DNA from 4 places in the Bacillus thuringiensis genome. Region 4 is predicted to be linked to each of the others. Evidence: a T-box and tRNA genes for the amino acid it is inferred to sense, from the RefSeq annotation. Region 4 holds a T-box; the other regions hold tRNA genes.

Region 1 (3,161 bases), 1.4 Mb from region 4:
ATTGATACCAATGGTATCAGTGGTAGGGGAGCGTTCTAAGTGCAGTGAAGTCAGACCGGAAGGACTGGTGGAGCGCTTAGAAGTGAGAATGCCGGTATGAGTAGCGAAAGACGGGTGAGAATCCCGTCCACCGAATGCCTAAGGTTTCCTGAGGAAGGCTCGTCCGCTCAGGGTTAGTCAGGACCTAAGCCGAGGCCGACAGGCGTAGGCGATGGACAACAGGTTGATATTCCTGTACCACCTCTTTATCGTTTGAGCAATGGAGGGACGCAGAAGGATAGAAGAAGCGTGCGATTGGTTGTGCACGTCCAAGCAGTTAGGCTGATAAGTAGGCAAATCCGCTTATCGTGAAGGCTGAGCTGTGATGGGGAAGCTCCTTATGGAGCGAAGTCTTTGATTCCCCGCTGCCAAGAAAAGCTTCTAGCGAGATAAAAGGTGCCTGTACCGCAAACCGACACAGGTAGGCGAGGAGAGAATCCTAAGGTGTGCGAGAGAACTCTGGTTAAGGAACTCGGCAAAATGACCCCGTAACTTCGGGAGAAGGGGTGCTTTCTTAACGGAAAGCCGCAGTGAATAGGCCCAAGCGACTGTTTAGCAAAAACACAGCTCTCTGCGAAGCCGTAAGGCGAAGTATAGGGGGTGACACCTGCCCGGTGCTGGAAGGTTAAGGAGAGGGGTTAGCGTAAGCGAAGCTCTGAACTGAAGCCCCAGTAAACGGCGGCCGTAACTATAACGGTCCTAAGGTAGCGAAATTCCTTGTCGGGTAAGTTCCGACCCGCACGAAAGGTGTAACGATTTGGGCACTGTCTCAACCAGAGACTCGGTGAAATTATAGTACCTGTGAAGATGCAGGTTACCCGCGACAGGACGGAAAGACCCCGTGGAGCTTTACTGTAGCCTGATATTGAATTTTGGTACAGTTTGTACAGGATAGGCGGGAGCCATTGAAACCGGAGCGCTAGCTTCGGTGGAGGCGCTGGTGGGATACCGCCCTGACTGTATTGAAATTCTAACCTACGGGTCTTATCGACCCGGGAGACAGTGTCAGGTGGGCAGTTTGACTGGGGCGGTCGCCTCCTAAAGTGTAACGGAGGCGCCCAAAGGTTCCCTCAGAATGGTTGGAAATCATTCGTAGAGTGCAAAGGCATAAGGGAGCTTGACTGCGAGACCTACAAGTCGAGCAGGGACGAAAGTCGGGCTTAGTGATCCGGTGGTTCCGCATGGAAGGGCCATCGCTCAACGGATAAAAGCTACCCCGGGGATAACAGGCTTATCTCCCCCAAGAGTCCACATCGACGGGGAGGTTTGGCACCTCGATGTCGGCTCATCGCATCCTGGGGCTGTAGTCGGTCCCAAGGGTTGGGCTGTTCGCCCATTAAAGCGGTACGCGAGCTGGGTTCAGAACGTCGTGAGACAGTTCGGTCCCTATCCGTCGTGGGCGTAGGAAATTTGAGAGGAGCTGTCCTTAGTACGAGAGGACCGGGATGGACGCACCGCTGGTGTACCAGTTGTTCTGCCAAGGGCATAGCTGGGTAGCTATGTGCGGAAGGGATAAGTGCTGAAAGCATCTAAGCATGAAGCCCCCCTCAAGATGAGATTTCCCATAGCGTAAGCTAGTAAGATCCCTGAAAGATGATCAGGTTGATAGGTTCGAGGTGGAAGCATGGTGACATGTGGAGCTGACGAATACTAATAGATCGAGGACTTAACCATATAATATGAAGCAAATGTTATCTAGTTTTGAGAGAACATAAAAAACTTGTTGACTTTTAAAGTAAATAAGTTATAATAATGATTGTCTCAAAAGAATAATGTCTGGTAATGATGGCAGAGAGGTCACACCCGTTCCCATACCGAACACGGAAGTTAAGCTCTCTAGCGCCGATGGTAGTTGGGACCTTGTCCCTGTGAGAGTAGGACGTTGCCAGGCAATATTATTCCGCAGTAGCTCAGCGGTAGAGCTATCGGCTGTTAACCGATCGGTCGTAGGTTCGATTCCTACCTGCGGAGCCATTGGAGAGCTGTCCGAGTTGGCCGAAGGAGCACGATTGGAAATCGTGTATACGTCACAAGCGTATCAAGGGTTCGAATCCCTTGCTCTCCGCCATAGGATTTATAATATTTGGCCCGTTGGTCAAGTGGTTAAGACACCGCCCTTTCACGGCGGTAACACGGGTTCGAATCCCGTACGGGTCACCACTTTGGAGGATTAGCTCAGCTGGGAGAGCACCTGCCTTACAAGCAGGGGGTCGGCGGTTCGATCCCGTCATCCTCCACCATATAAATTTTATATGAATAGTATTATCGCGGGGTGGAGCAGCACGGTAGCTCGTCGGGCTCATAACCCGAAGGTCGCAGGTTCAAATCCTGTCCCCGCAACCAAATGGTCCCGTGGTGTAGTGGTTAACATGCCTGCCTGTCACGCAGGAGATCGCCGGTTCGACCCCGGTCGGGACCGCCATTTTAATAAGGCTCGGTAGCTCAGTCGGTAGAGCAGAGGACTGAAAATCCTCGTGTCGGCGGTTCGATTCCGTCCCGAGCCACCATTTATTTTAATAAAATACGCCGGCTTAGCTCAATTGGTAGAGCAACTGACTTGTAATCAGTAGGTTGGGGGTTCAAGTCCTCTAGCCGGCACCATGTAAGTTTCGGAGGGGTAGCGAAGTGGCTAAACGCGGCGGACTGTAAATCCGCTCCTTCGGGTTCGGCAGTTCGAATCTGCCCCCCTCCACCATTTACATAGGGGCATAGTTTAAAGGTAGAACTGAGGTCTCCAAAACCTCCAGTGTGGGTTCGATTCCTACTGCCCCTGCCAAATATATTTACACAACATGGCGGTTGTGGCGAAGTGGTTAACGCACCGGATTGTGGCTCCGGCATTCGTGGGTTCGATTCCCATCAGTCGCCCCATTTTTATTTTAAAAATTACAAATAATTTAATTGATACTTACATATAATTAAGTAAGAATTCGATGGGCTATAGCCAAGCGGTAAGGCAACGGACTTTGACTCCGTCATGCGCTGGTTCGAATCCAGCTAGCCCAGCCATTTTTGCGGAAGTAGTTCAGTGGTAGAATACAACCTTGCCAAGGTTGGGGTCGCGGGTTCGAATCCCGTCTTCCGCTCCAATAAAATTTAATATGGCGGCATAGCCAAGTGGT
Region 2 (3,161 bases), 310 kb from region 4:
CCATTTAGCCGACTTAGCTCAATTGGTAGAGCAACTGACTTGTAATCAGTAGGTTGGGGGTTCAAGTCCTCTAGTCGGCACCAGAAAATCATGGCGGTTGTGGCGAAGTGGTTAACGCACCGGATTGTGGCTCCGGCATTCGTGGGTTCGATTCCCATCAGTCGCCCCATTTTTTCTTAAAATATTAATATGCGGGTGTGGCGGAATTGGCAGACGCACTAGACTTAGGATCTAGCGCCTTTGGCGTGGGGGTTCGACTCCCTTCACCCGCACTTTTAATAAAATATCTCAAACATGTCTTGCGGAAGTAGTTCAGTGGTAGAATACAACCTTGCCAAGGTTGGGGTCGCGGGTTCGAATCCCGTCTTCCGCTCCAATTTTCAATATGACATGCCGGGGTGGCGGAACAGGCAGACGCACAGGACTTAAAATCCTGCGGTGGGTGACCACCGTGCGGGTTCGACCCCCGCCCTCGGCACCATATGCGCCCGTAGCTCAATTGGATAGAGCGTTTGACTACGGATCAAGAGGTTAGGGGTTCGACTCCTCTCGGGCGCGCTTTTATTAACGGGAAGTGGCTCAGCTTGGTAGAGCACCTGGTTTGGGACCAGGGGGTCGCAGGTTCAAATCCTGTCTTCCCGATATTCCCAAAAACATGGGGCCTTAGCTCAGCTGGGAGAGCGCCTGCCTTGCACGCAGGAGGTCAGCGGTTCGATCCCGCTAGGCTCCACTTATTTTAATATCATTTATGGCGGTGTAGCTCAGCTGGCTAGAGCGTACGGTTCATACCCGTGAGGTCGGGGGTTCGATCCCCTCCGCCGCTACCATAAAGGACCTTTAGCTCAGCTGGTTAGAGCAGACGGCTCATAACCGTCCGGTCGTAGGTTCGAGTCCTACAAGGTCCACCACTAAAGGTTTATATCTCGGAGGTATACCCAAGTTCGGCTGAAGGGATCGGTCTTGAAAACCGACAGGCGGCGAGAGTCGCGCGGGGGTTCGAATCCCTCTACCTCCTCCATTTTTTCTTAAATTACATATTATATCATCGCGGGGTGGAGCAGTACGGTAGCTCGTCGGGCTCATAACCCGAAGGTCGCAGGTTCAAATCCTGTCCCCGCAACCAAATGGTCCCGTGGTGTAGTGGTTAACATGCCTGCCTGTCACGCAGGAGATCGCCGGTTCGACCCCGGTCGGGACCGCCATTTTAATAAGGCTCGGTAGCTCAGTCGGTAGAGCAGAGGACTGAAAATCCTCGTGTCGGCGGTTCGATTCCGTCCCGAGCCACCATTTTGAAGTCGCAAGCCGGCTTAGCTCAATTGGTAGAGCAACTGACTTGTAATCAGTAGGTTGGGGGTTCAAGTCCTCTAGCCGGCACCACTTTCAAAATGAGCCATTAGCTCAGTTGGTAGAGCATCTGACTTTTAATCAGAGGGTCGAAGGTTCGAATCCTTCATGGCTCACCATTTTCAATTTAATGCGGGTGTAGTTTAGTGGTAAAACAAGAGCCTTCCAAGCTCTGGTCGAGAGTTCGATTCTCTTCACCCGCTTTTCAATTATGGGCCTATAGCTCAGCTGGTTAGAGCGCACGCCTGATAAGCGTGAGGTCGATGGTTCGAGTCCATTTAGGCCCACCATAATTGTTCCGCAGTAGCTCAGTGGTAGAGCTATCGGCTGTTAACCGATCGGTCGTAGGTTCGAGTCCTACCTGCGGAGCCATATTATAGAGAAGTACCCAAGTGGCTCAAGGGGCTCCCCTGCTAAGGGAGTAGATCGCGAACGCGGTGCGAGGGTTCGAATCCCTTCTTCTCTGCCAGAACTGGCCCGTTGGTCAAGTGGTTAAGACACCGCCCTTTCACGGCGGTAACACGGGTTCGAATCCCGTACGGGTCATACTAAAAGAGATAGCATAATCTGCTATCTCTTTTTTGTTGTGTATAGATATAGAAGAAGCTATAACAGATTATAAATAATAAATTTTAAAAAGTTATATCAATTTAAATAGGATTACCTCTTCTTATACATAAGAAGAGGTAATCCTATTTTTTGAATATGTTTTAACCCTCTGCTGAATGCCCATCCGGTTTCATAACAGCATGACTATATGCGGAGTGAAGAGTTTTGTATCCTAAAAGTGCAATAGTTAAGGCAAGGCCTCCGGCTATAATGGCCACACTAAATCCTGCCCGAGCTCCAAAGTTATCAATAACTAAACCAGCTATCGCTGATCCTAGGGAGACTCCAATTCCAAGTCCTGTAATTGCCCAAGTCATTCCTTCGGTTATTTTTGATTCAGGTACGATTTTTTCCACAAGTCCCATGGTAATAATCATAGTAGGAGCGACAGATAACCCTGCAAAGAAAACAATAACTACTAGCCAAGTAATAGTGTTTACGAAAACTAGTGGCAGCATTGTTATCATGGATAGTGTGACTGCTATTAAAAATTGATTATAGGGTGGAGTACTGAGTTTAAGGGTACCGAAAATTAGACCTGCAAGGCATGAACCGATTGCATAGACAGAAAGTACAAAGCTAGCAGCTACGGTGTTTCCTTGATGTTCAGCAAAAGCTACACTAACGACATCTATTGTGCCAAATATAGTACCTATGGCGATGAGTGTGAATACTAGTACTCGCAAAGAACCGATTTTAAACACTGTTCCTTTGTTTGTAATGTCATGAGGGTGTACAGGCGGTTCTGTGCTTTTTTGCATGGTGAATAGGCATACCCCAATTGTAAGAAAAACAGATGATAAAAGTGGGCCCGCTTCTGGGAAGAACATAACACTTAAACTGACAGATAATACAGGACCAATGATGAAGCAAATTTCGTCGACGACCGATTCGAAGGAAAATGCTGTATGCAATTTATGGGATCCACGGTATAGTTTAGTCCAACGTGCACGCACCATGGCTGACATGTTGGGCATACAACCTGCACATAAGGCGGATAGAAATAGCGTCCAATAAGGAGCTTCATATTTCGTACATAGGAGTAAGAGGATCGTAAAGAAAACACTGATACCTGTAGTCGGAAGAAGTATGCGAGATTGCCCTAATTGATCGGCCATCCGAGAAATATGAGGAGCTAGTAAAGCTGATGATAATGTAAAGGTGGCTGCAACAGCTCCAGCAAGCCAATAGTCACCACGTAACTGAGA
Region 3 (3,161 bases), 1.1 Mb from region 4:
AGGCACAGAAAAACGTTTCGCACGCCCCGCAACACCAACAGGAGCCTTCCCATATGCAGTTTGTTCATCTATTCTACCTTCACCAGTTATAATGAGATCTGCATCTTCTATATGTTTATCGAAATTTGTATAATCCAATACAATTTCAATGCCCCTTCGCAAGTCTCCCTTTAGCACTGAAATAACAGCCGCTCCCATTCCTCCTGCTGCCCCTGCACCAGGTATTTCAGATACATCAGAAGATACATATCTTTTAAGGATATTCGCATAATGTTTTAAATTCTCATCTAGCTCTTTCATCATCTCTACATTCGCACCCTTTTGTCTCCCAAATACGAAAGATGCTCCCTGCATTCCGACTAATGGATTATCCACATCACATGCCGCTTCTATCTTTACCCCCTTTAAGCGTGGGTCCATTTGTGAAAAATCAATAGCAACAATCGAATGTAACGTACCTCCAGATGGATCTATTACTTCACCCTTGTCATTTATAAATCTTACTCCTAAAGCTGCTAACATGCCTGCCCCACCATCGTTTGTAGCACTTCCTCCAAGTCCTAAAATTATGTACTCCGCCCCTTGATTTAGCGCATGTAATATAAGTTCTCCTGTTCCTTTTGTCGTTGTAATAAGTGGGTTTCGCTTTTCAACTGGAACGTGCTGTAATCCTGATGCTGCTGCCATTTCAATAAACGCTGTCTTTTTATCTTTAGACACGCCATAAAAAGCTTGTACACTTTCTCTAAGCGGTCCTGTCACACTAATTGATATAATTCTCCCCCCTGTAGCATCAACAAGCGATTCAACCGTCCCTTCTCCTCCATCTCCAATTGGTATTTTCACATACTTTGCATTAGGAAAAATTGCTCTAAAACCTCTTTCAATAGCTTCACATACTTCTATAGCTTTTAGGCTTTCTTTATATGAATCAGATGCAATAACAACTTTCACAATTATCCCCCATCCCTTATTTTTACGTTTTCTTCATTTTAAACGATAAATATAAAAGTTGTCTTTTTAAACACAAAAAAGCTTACATCATATGATGTAAGCTTTTTCTATTTAGATGGAGCCTAGCGGGATCGAACCGCTGACCTCCTGCGTGCAAGGCAGGCGCTCTCCCAGCTGAGCTAAGGCCCCTTAGTAATAAAGCGGAAGACGGGATTCGAACCCGCGACCCCAACCTTGGCAAGGTTGTATTCTACCACTGAACTACTTCCGCGAAAATGGTGAGCCATGAAGGATTCGAACCTTCGACCCTCTGATTAAAAGTCAGATGCTCTACCAACTGAGCTAATGGCTCGTAAATGGCTGGGCTAGCTGGATTCGAACCAGCGCATGACGGAGTCAAAGTCCGTTGCCTTACCGCTTGGCTATAGCCCATTAATATTTACTAGTATGGTTATCTTCTCAAAAAAATAAACCCTTTCAGGTTATTTTTAAGAAAATGGTGGAGGGGGGCAGATTCGAACTGCCGAACCCGAAGGAGCGGATTTACAGTCCGCCGCGTTTAGCCACTTCGCTACCCCTCCGACATTTAAACATATATGGTGGAGGATGACGGGATCGAACCGCCGACCCCCTGCTTGTAAGGCAGGTGCTCTCCCAGCTGAGCTAATCCTCCAAAAGTGGTGACCCGTACGGGATTCGAACCCGTGTTACCGCCGTGAAAGGGCGGTGTCTTAACCACTTGACCAACGGGCCAAAAATTTAAAAACTTTTTCCAAGCTTCCAACCGGGCTTGAACCGGTGACCTCTTCCTTACCATGGAAGTACTCTACCAGCTGAGCTATGGAAGCATAATGGCTCCGCAGGTAGGAATCGAACCTACGACCGATCGGTTAACAGCCGATAGCTCTACCGCTGAGCTACTGCGGAATAATACAAGCCTGGCAACGTCCTACTCTCACAGGGACAAGGTCCCAACTACCATCGGCGCTAGAGAGCTTAACTTCCGTGTTCGGTATGGGAACGGGTGTGACCTCTCTGCCATCATTACCAGACTTTTATCATTATACACATTCTTTTCAGAATGTCAAAAGGAATTTTAAATATATATTCCTTCAAAACTAGATAACATTGCTACATATTATATGGTTAAGTCCTCGATCTATTAGTATTCGTCAGCTCCACATGTCACCATGCTTCCACCTCGAACCTATCAACCTGATCATCTTTCAGGGATCTTACTAGCTTACGCTATGGGAAATCTCATCTTGAGGGGGGCTTCATGCTTAGATGCTTTCAGCACTTATCCCTTCCGCACATAGCTACCCAGCTATGCCCTTGGCAGAACAACTGGTACACCAGCGGTGCGTCCATCCCGGTCCTCTCGTACTAAGGACAGCTCCTCTCAAATTTCCTACGCCCACGACGGATAGGGACCGAACTGTCTCACGACGTTCTGAACCCAGCTCGCGTACCGCTTTAATGGGCGAACAGCCCAACCCTTGGGACCGACTACAGCCCCAGGATGCGATGAGCCGACATCGAGGTGCCAAACCTCCCCGTCGATGTGGACTCTTGGGGGAGATAAGCCTGTTATCCCCGGGGTAGCTTTTATCCGTTGAGCGATGGCCCTTCCATGCGGAACCACCGGATCACTAAGCCCGACTTTCGTCCCTGCTCGACTTGTAGGTCTCGCAGTCAAGCTCCCTTATGCCTTTGCACTCTACGAATGATTTCCAACCATTCTGAGGGAACCTTTGGGCGCCTCCGTTACACTTTAGGAGGCGACCGCCCCAGTCAAACTGCCCACCTGACACTGTCTCCCGGGTCGATAAGACCCGTAGGTTAGAATTTCAATACAGTCAGGGCGGTATCCCACCAGCGCCTCCACCGAAGCTAGCGCTCCGGTTTCAATGGCTCCCGCCTATCCTGTACAAACTGTACCAAAATTCAATATCAGGCTACAGTAAAGCTCCACGGGGTCTTTCCGTCCTGTCGCGGGTAACCTGCATCTTCACAGGTACTATAATTTCACCGAGTCTCTGGTTGAGACAGTGCCCAAATCGTTACACCTTTCGTGCGGGTCGGAACTTACCCGACAAGGAATTTCGCTACCTTAGGACCGTTATAGTTACGGCCGCCGTTTACTGGGGCTTCAGTTCAGAGCTTCGCTTACGCTAACCCCTCTCCTTAACCTTCCAGCACCGGGC
Region 4 (3,161 bases):
GCTCGTAAAAACGACAGCGTTGCTTTATACGAAGTAGGTTCTATCTTCTTACCAACAGAAGCAGGAGAACTTCCGAAAGAAGAACAACACCTTGCAGGTGTTATGACAGGTCTTGCTCTTCACCATGCATGGCAAGGTGAGAAGAAAGTAGTAGACTTCTTCGTTATGAAAGGTGTACTAGAAGGACTATTCGACGTACTTGGCGTTTCAAACCAAATCACATATGCACCAGCAAAACGTGAAGGTATGCATCCAGGCCGTACAGCTGATATCGTATTAGATGGCGAAGTAATTGGTTTCATCGGTCAATTGCACCCAGAAGCAGAAAAACAATTAGATGTGAAAAATACATTCGTATTTGAACTATCTCTTGTAAAAGTATTCGGTGCAGACGCTGAAGAAACTTACTACTCAGCAATTCCGCGTTTCCCATCTATGACACGTGACATGGCTGTTGTGGTAACAAAAGAAACAAAAGCTGGTGAAATGAAGCAAGTCATTTCTGAAGCTGGCGGAGAACTTCTGAAAGACGTAACACTATTCGACTTATACGAAGGTGAAAAAATGGAAGAAGGCAAGAAATCACTTGCATTCTCTATGACTTACTTCGATGCAGAACGTACGTTAACAGATGAAGAAGTAACAGAAGCGCATAACCGTGTATTAACAACGGTAGAAGAGAAATTTGGTGCGGAGTTACGTAAGTAATTAGAAAATTGCCGGATTCATTCCGGCAATTTTTTTATTGCACAATCGTCGACAGATGTCGGTAAGTCGATATATTACAAAAATCGCTTATATATTTTCTGGCATCTTGCATCTTTCTCTCGAATGTAGTACATTAATTTTAGTTTAACAAAATGAAAGACGATGATAAGGAAAAGTAGTATATACTATAATCCAAAGCGAGTCAGGGGCGGTGAGAGCCTGATGAGGCGGTATATGTGAAGAACACCTTGGAGTTGCTAACCGAAATTGAATCTTGTATTCAAGAGTAGACTTAGACGGGAATCCGGCCTGTTACAAACCGGGAAGTATGTATTACATACGAGTTAAAGTTGGTCTTTATGACAAATTGGGTGGTACCGCGAAGTTTAACCTTTCGTCCCTTTATGGATGAAAGGTTTTTTTGTATTTAAATATATCAGCAAAGGAGAATTTCACTATGGAAAACACATTAGTAAAAAGTCTGTATAGAGATACAGAAAAGTATGCAGGTCAAACAGTACAAGTATCAGGGTGGATTCGTAACTTACGTGATTCAAAAGCATTTGGTTTCATCGAATTAAACGACGGTAGCTTCTTCAAAAGCGTTCAAATCGTTTTCGATACAGAATTAGAGAACTTTAAAGAAATTGCAAAGCTTCCACTTAGCTCTTCAGTGAAAGTAGAAGGTAAAGTAATTGCAACGCCTGGAGCGAAGCAACCATTTGAAATTAAAGCAGAAAAAATTGATATCGAGGGCTTATCAGATTCTGATTACCCACTTCAAAAGAAGCGTCATACGTTTGAATACTTACGTACAATCGCTCACTTACGTCCAAGAACAAATGCATTCTCTGCAACGTTCCGCGTACGTTCTATCGCAGCATTTGCGATTCACCAGTTCTTCCAAGAGCGTGGATTTGTACATGTTCACACACCAATCATCACTGGTAGTGATACAGAAGGTGCTGGCGAAATGTTCCGCGTAACAACACAAGATTTAAACAACGTACCAAAAGGTGAAGACGGACAAGTTGATGAATCAAAAGACTTCTTCGGTAAAGAAACAAACTTAACAGTAAGTGGACAGCTGAACGCTGAAGCGTATGCATTAGCATTCCGTGATGTATATACATTCGGACCTACATTCCGTGCGGAAAACTCAAACACAACTCGCCACGCTGCTGAGTTCTGGATGGTTGAGCCTGAGATTGCATTCGCTGAGTTAGGCGATGTAATGGATCTTACAGAAGATATGCTGAAATATGCAATGAAATATGTATTAGAGCATGCACCAGAAGAAATGGACTTCTTCAACAGCTTCGTTGATAAAACAGTTCTAGAGCGTATGAACAACGTGATTAACTCTGACTTCGGTCGCATCACATATACAGAAGCAATTAAAGTACTTCAAGAATCAGGTGCTGACTTCAAATACCCAGTAGAATGGGGTATTGACTTACAAACAGAGCATGAAAGATACTTATCAGAAGAGATCTTCAAACGCCCTGTATTCGTAACTGACTACCCGAAAGACATTAAAGCGTTCTACATGCGTATGAATGAAGATGGAAAAACAGTAGCTGCTACTGACCTTCTAGTTCCTGGCATCGGCGAATTAATCGGCGGAAGTCAACGTGAAGAAAGAATGGACGTTTTAGTAGACAGAATTAAAGAATTAGGTATGAACGAAGAGGACTACTGGTGGTACTTAGAACTTAGAAAATACGGCGGTACAAAACACGCTGGATTCGGTCTAGGTTTCGAGCGCTTCCTAATGTACATCACTGGTATGGCTAACATCCGTGACGTAATTCCATTCCCAAGAACTCCAGGTTCTTCTGAGTTTTAAGATATGAAAAAGCGAGAGGGTTTCCTCTCGCTTTTTATTTTGCATAGTTTATTATCTCGTAGCAAAAAGTAACGCGAAGGGGTGAATATAAATGAGTAAAAAAGTGAAAAAAGATCATTCAAGGTCAAGCCTTGGTTCTCCAGAAGTAGAAGGACAAGGAACGACGACACATGAAACAGGTTCACATAAAGTACCTTCATCAAATAAGAAGCAGAAACGAAGCTAACATAACAAAGGAGAGTCTTAAGGGCTCTCCTTTGTTATGTGTTACATCATATTATCGTTAATTTCTTTTGTAATCTTATTTATGTCTTTGTCTAATCGATCGAAATAGAAAAACCACAGTAAACTTATGAACACGTAATAGATGGCCATAACGCTAAGGCTATCAGATATGTTTTCGAATGTGGATTTAGTAGTGAAGAAAGTGCCCCAAACAGTAGAAATAATGAAGTAAGAAAGTGGACCTACGAGGTGTATGAAAACATATAATAATTTTTTAACTTTCACAGCGTCCATATGAATTCCCTCCTTATGTAAACAATCCTTTTCTTCTAATCATGAATTCAAATTCCTCACAGAAGTGTTGTAGCTTGTTGTGCAT

The links. The T-box of region 4 lies ahead of asnS (asparagine--tRNA ligase). A T-box ahead of a tRNA ligase gene usually reads a tRNA of that ligase, here a tRNA-Asn.
Positions count from the first base shown of each region.
Region 1: it encodes a tRNA-Asn, which carries the amino acid that the T-box ahead of asnS (asparagine--tRNA ligase) is inferred to sense. The anticodon was not compared.
Region 2: it encodes a tRNA-Asn, which carries the amino acid that the T-box ahead of asnS (asparagine--tRNA ligase) is inferred to sense. The anticodon was not compared.
Region 3: it encodes a tRNA-Asn, which carries the amino acid that the T-box ahead of asnS (asparagine--tRNA ligase) is inferred to sense. The anticodon was not compared.

Region 1 covers NZ_CP012099.1:526,662-529,822, forward strand. The annotation lists rRNA gene AC241_RS02720 (23S ribosomal RNA) at 1-1,713, shown strand, start outside; rRNA gene rrf (5S ribosomal RNA) at 1,815-1,930, shown strand; tRNA gene AC241_RS02730 (tRNA-Asn) at 1,939-2,013, shown strand; tRNA gene AC241_RS02735 (tRNA-Ser) at 2,016-2,107, shown strand; tRNA gene AC241_RS02740 (tRNA-Glu) at 2,125-2,199, shown strand; tRNA gene AC241_RS02745 (tRNA-Val) at 2,204-2,279, shown strand; tRNA gene AC241_RS02750 (tRNA-Met) at 2,306-2,382, shown strand; tRNA gene AC241_RS02755 (tRNA-Asp) at 2,386-2,461, shown strand; tRNA gene AC241_RS02760 (tRNA-Phe) at 2,471-2,546, shown strand; tRNA gene AC241_RS02765 (tRNA-Thr) at 2,565-2,640, shown strand; tRNA gene AC241_RS02770 (tRNA-Tyr) at 2,651-2,734, shown strand; tRNA gene AC241_RS02775 (tRNA-Trp) at 2,742-2,815, shown strand; tRNA gene AC241_RS02780 (tRNA-His) at 2,835-2,910, shown strand; tRNA gene AC241_RS02785 (tRNA-Gln) at 2,974-3,048, shown strand; tRNA gene AC241_RS02790 (tRNA-Gly) at 3,054-3,128, shown strand; tRNA gene AC241_RS02795 (tRNA-Cys) at 3,143-3,161, shown strand, end outside.
Region 2 covers NZ_CP012099.1:4,689,098-4,692,258, reverse strand. The annotation lists tRNA gene AC241_RS24325 (tRNA-Val) at 1-3, shown strand, start outside; tRNA gene AC241_RS24320 (tRNA-Thr) at 8-83, shown strand; tRNA gene AC241_RS24315 (tRNA-His) at 94-169, shown strand; tRNA gene AC241_RS24310 (tRNA-Leu) at 192-272, shown strand; tRNA gene AC241_RS24305 (tRNA-Gly) at 302-376, shown strand; tRNA gene AC241_RS24300 (tRNA-Leu) at 393-481, shown strand; tRNA gene AC241_RS24295 (tRNA-Arg) at 485-558, shown strand; tRNA gene AC241_RS24290 (tRNA-Pro) at 569-642, shown strand; tRNA gene AC241_RS24285 (tRNA-Ala) at 658-730, shown strand; tRNA gene AC241_RS24280 (tRNA-Met) at 751-827, shown strand; tRNA gene AC241_RS24275 (tRNA-Ile) at 832-908, shown strand; tRNA gene AC241_RS24270 (tRNA-Ser) at 926-1,018, shown strand; tRNA gene AC241_RS24265 (tRNA-Met) at 1,047-1,123, shown strand; tRNA gene AC241_RS24260 (tRNA-Asp) at 1,127-1,202, shown strand; tRNA gene AC241_RS24255 (tRNA-Phe) at 1,212-1,287, shown strand; tRNA gene AC241_RS24250 (tRNA-Thr) at 1,302-1,377, shown strand; tRNA gene AC241_RS24245 (tRNA-Lys) at 1,388-1,463, shown strand; tRNA gene AC241_RS24240 (tRNA-Gly) at 1,477-1,547, shown strand; tRNA gene AC241_RS24235 (tRNA-Ile) at 1,558-1,634, shown strand; tRNA gene AC241_RS24230 (tRNA-Asn) at 1,642-1,716, shown strand; tRNA gene AC241_RS24225 (tRNA-Ser) at 1,723-1,813, shown strand; tRNA gene AC241_RS24220 (tRNA-Glu) at 1,819-1,890, shown strand; gene AC241_RS24215 (MFS transporter) at 2,055-3,161, opposite strand, start outside.
Region 3 covers NZ_CP012099.1:154,689-157,849, reverse strand. The annotation lists gene AC241_RS00940 (glycerate kinase) at 1-954, opposite strand, end outside; tRNA gene AC241_RS00935 (tRNA-Ala) at 1,071-1,143, opposite strand; tRNA gene AC241_RS00930 (tRNA-Gly) at 1,154-1,225, opposite strand; tRNA gene AC241_RS00925 (tRNA-Lys) at 1,231-1,306, opposite strand; tRNA gene AC241_RS00920 (tRNA-Gln) at 1,312-1,386, opposite strand; tRNA gene AC241_RS00915 (tRNA-Tyr) at 1,452-1,535, opposite strand; tRNA gene AC241_RS00910 (tRNA-Val) at 1,552-1,627, opposite strand; tRNA gene AC241_RS00905 (tRNA-Glu) at 1,633-1,707, opposite strand; tRNA gene AC241_RS00900 (tRNA-Thr) at 1,730-1,802, opposite strand; tRNA gene AC241_RS00895 (tRNA-Asn) at 1,807-1,881, opposite strand; rRNA gene rrf (5S ribosomal RNA) at 1,891-2,006, opposite strand; rRNA gene AC241_RS00885 (23S ribosomal RNA) at 2,097-3,161, opposite strand, start outside.
Region 4 covers NZ_CP012099.1:4,378,793-4,381,953, reverse strand. The annotation lists gene pheT (phenylalanine--tRNA ligase subunit beta) at 1-708, shown strand, start outside; T-box leader at 862-1,113, shown strand; gene asnS (asparagine--tRNA ligase) at 1,166-2,557, shown strand; gene AC241_RS22575 (YuzL family protein) at 2,649-2,783, shown strand; gene AC241_RS22570 (hypothetical protein) at 2,825-3,076, opposite strand; partial or broken gene AC241_RS22565 (hypothetical protein) at 3,090-3,161, opposite strand, start outside.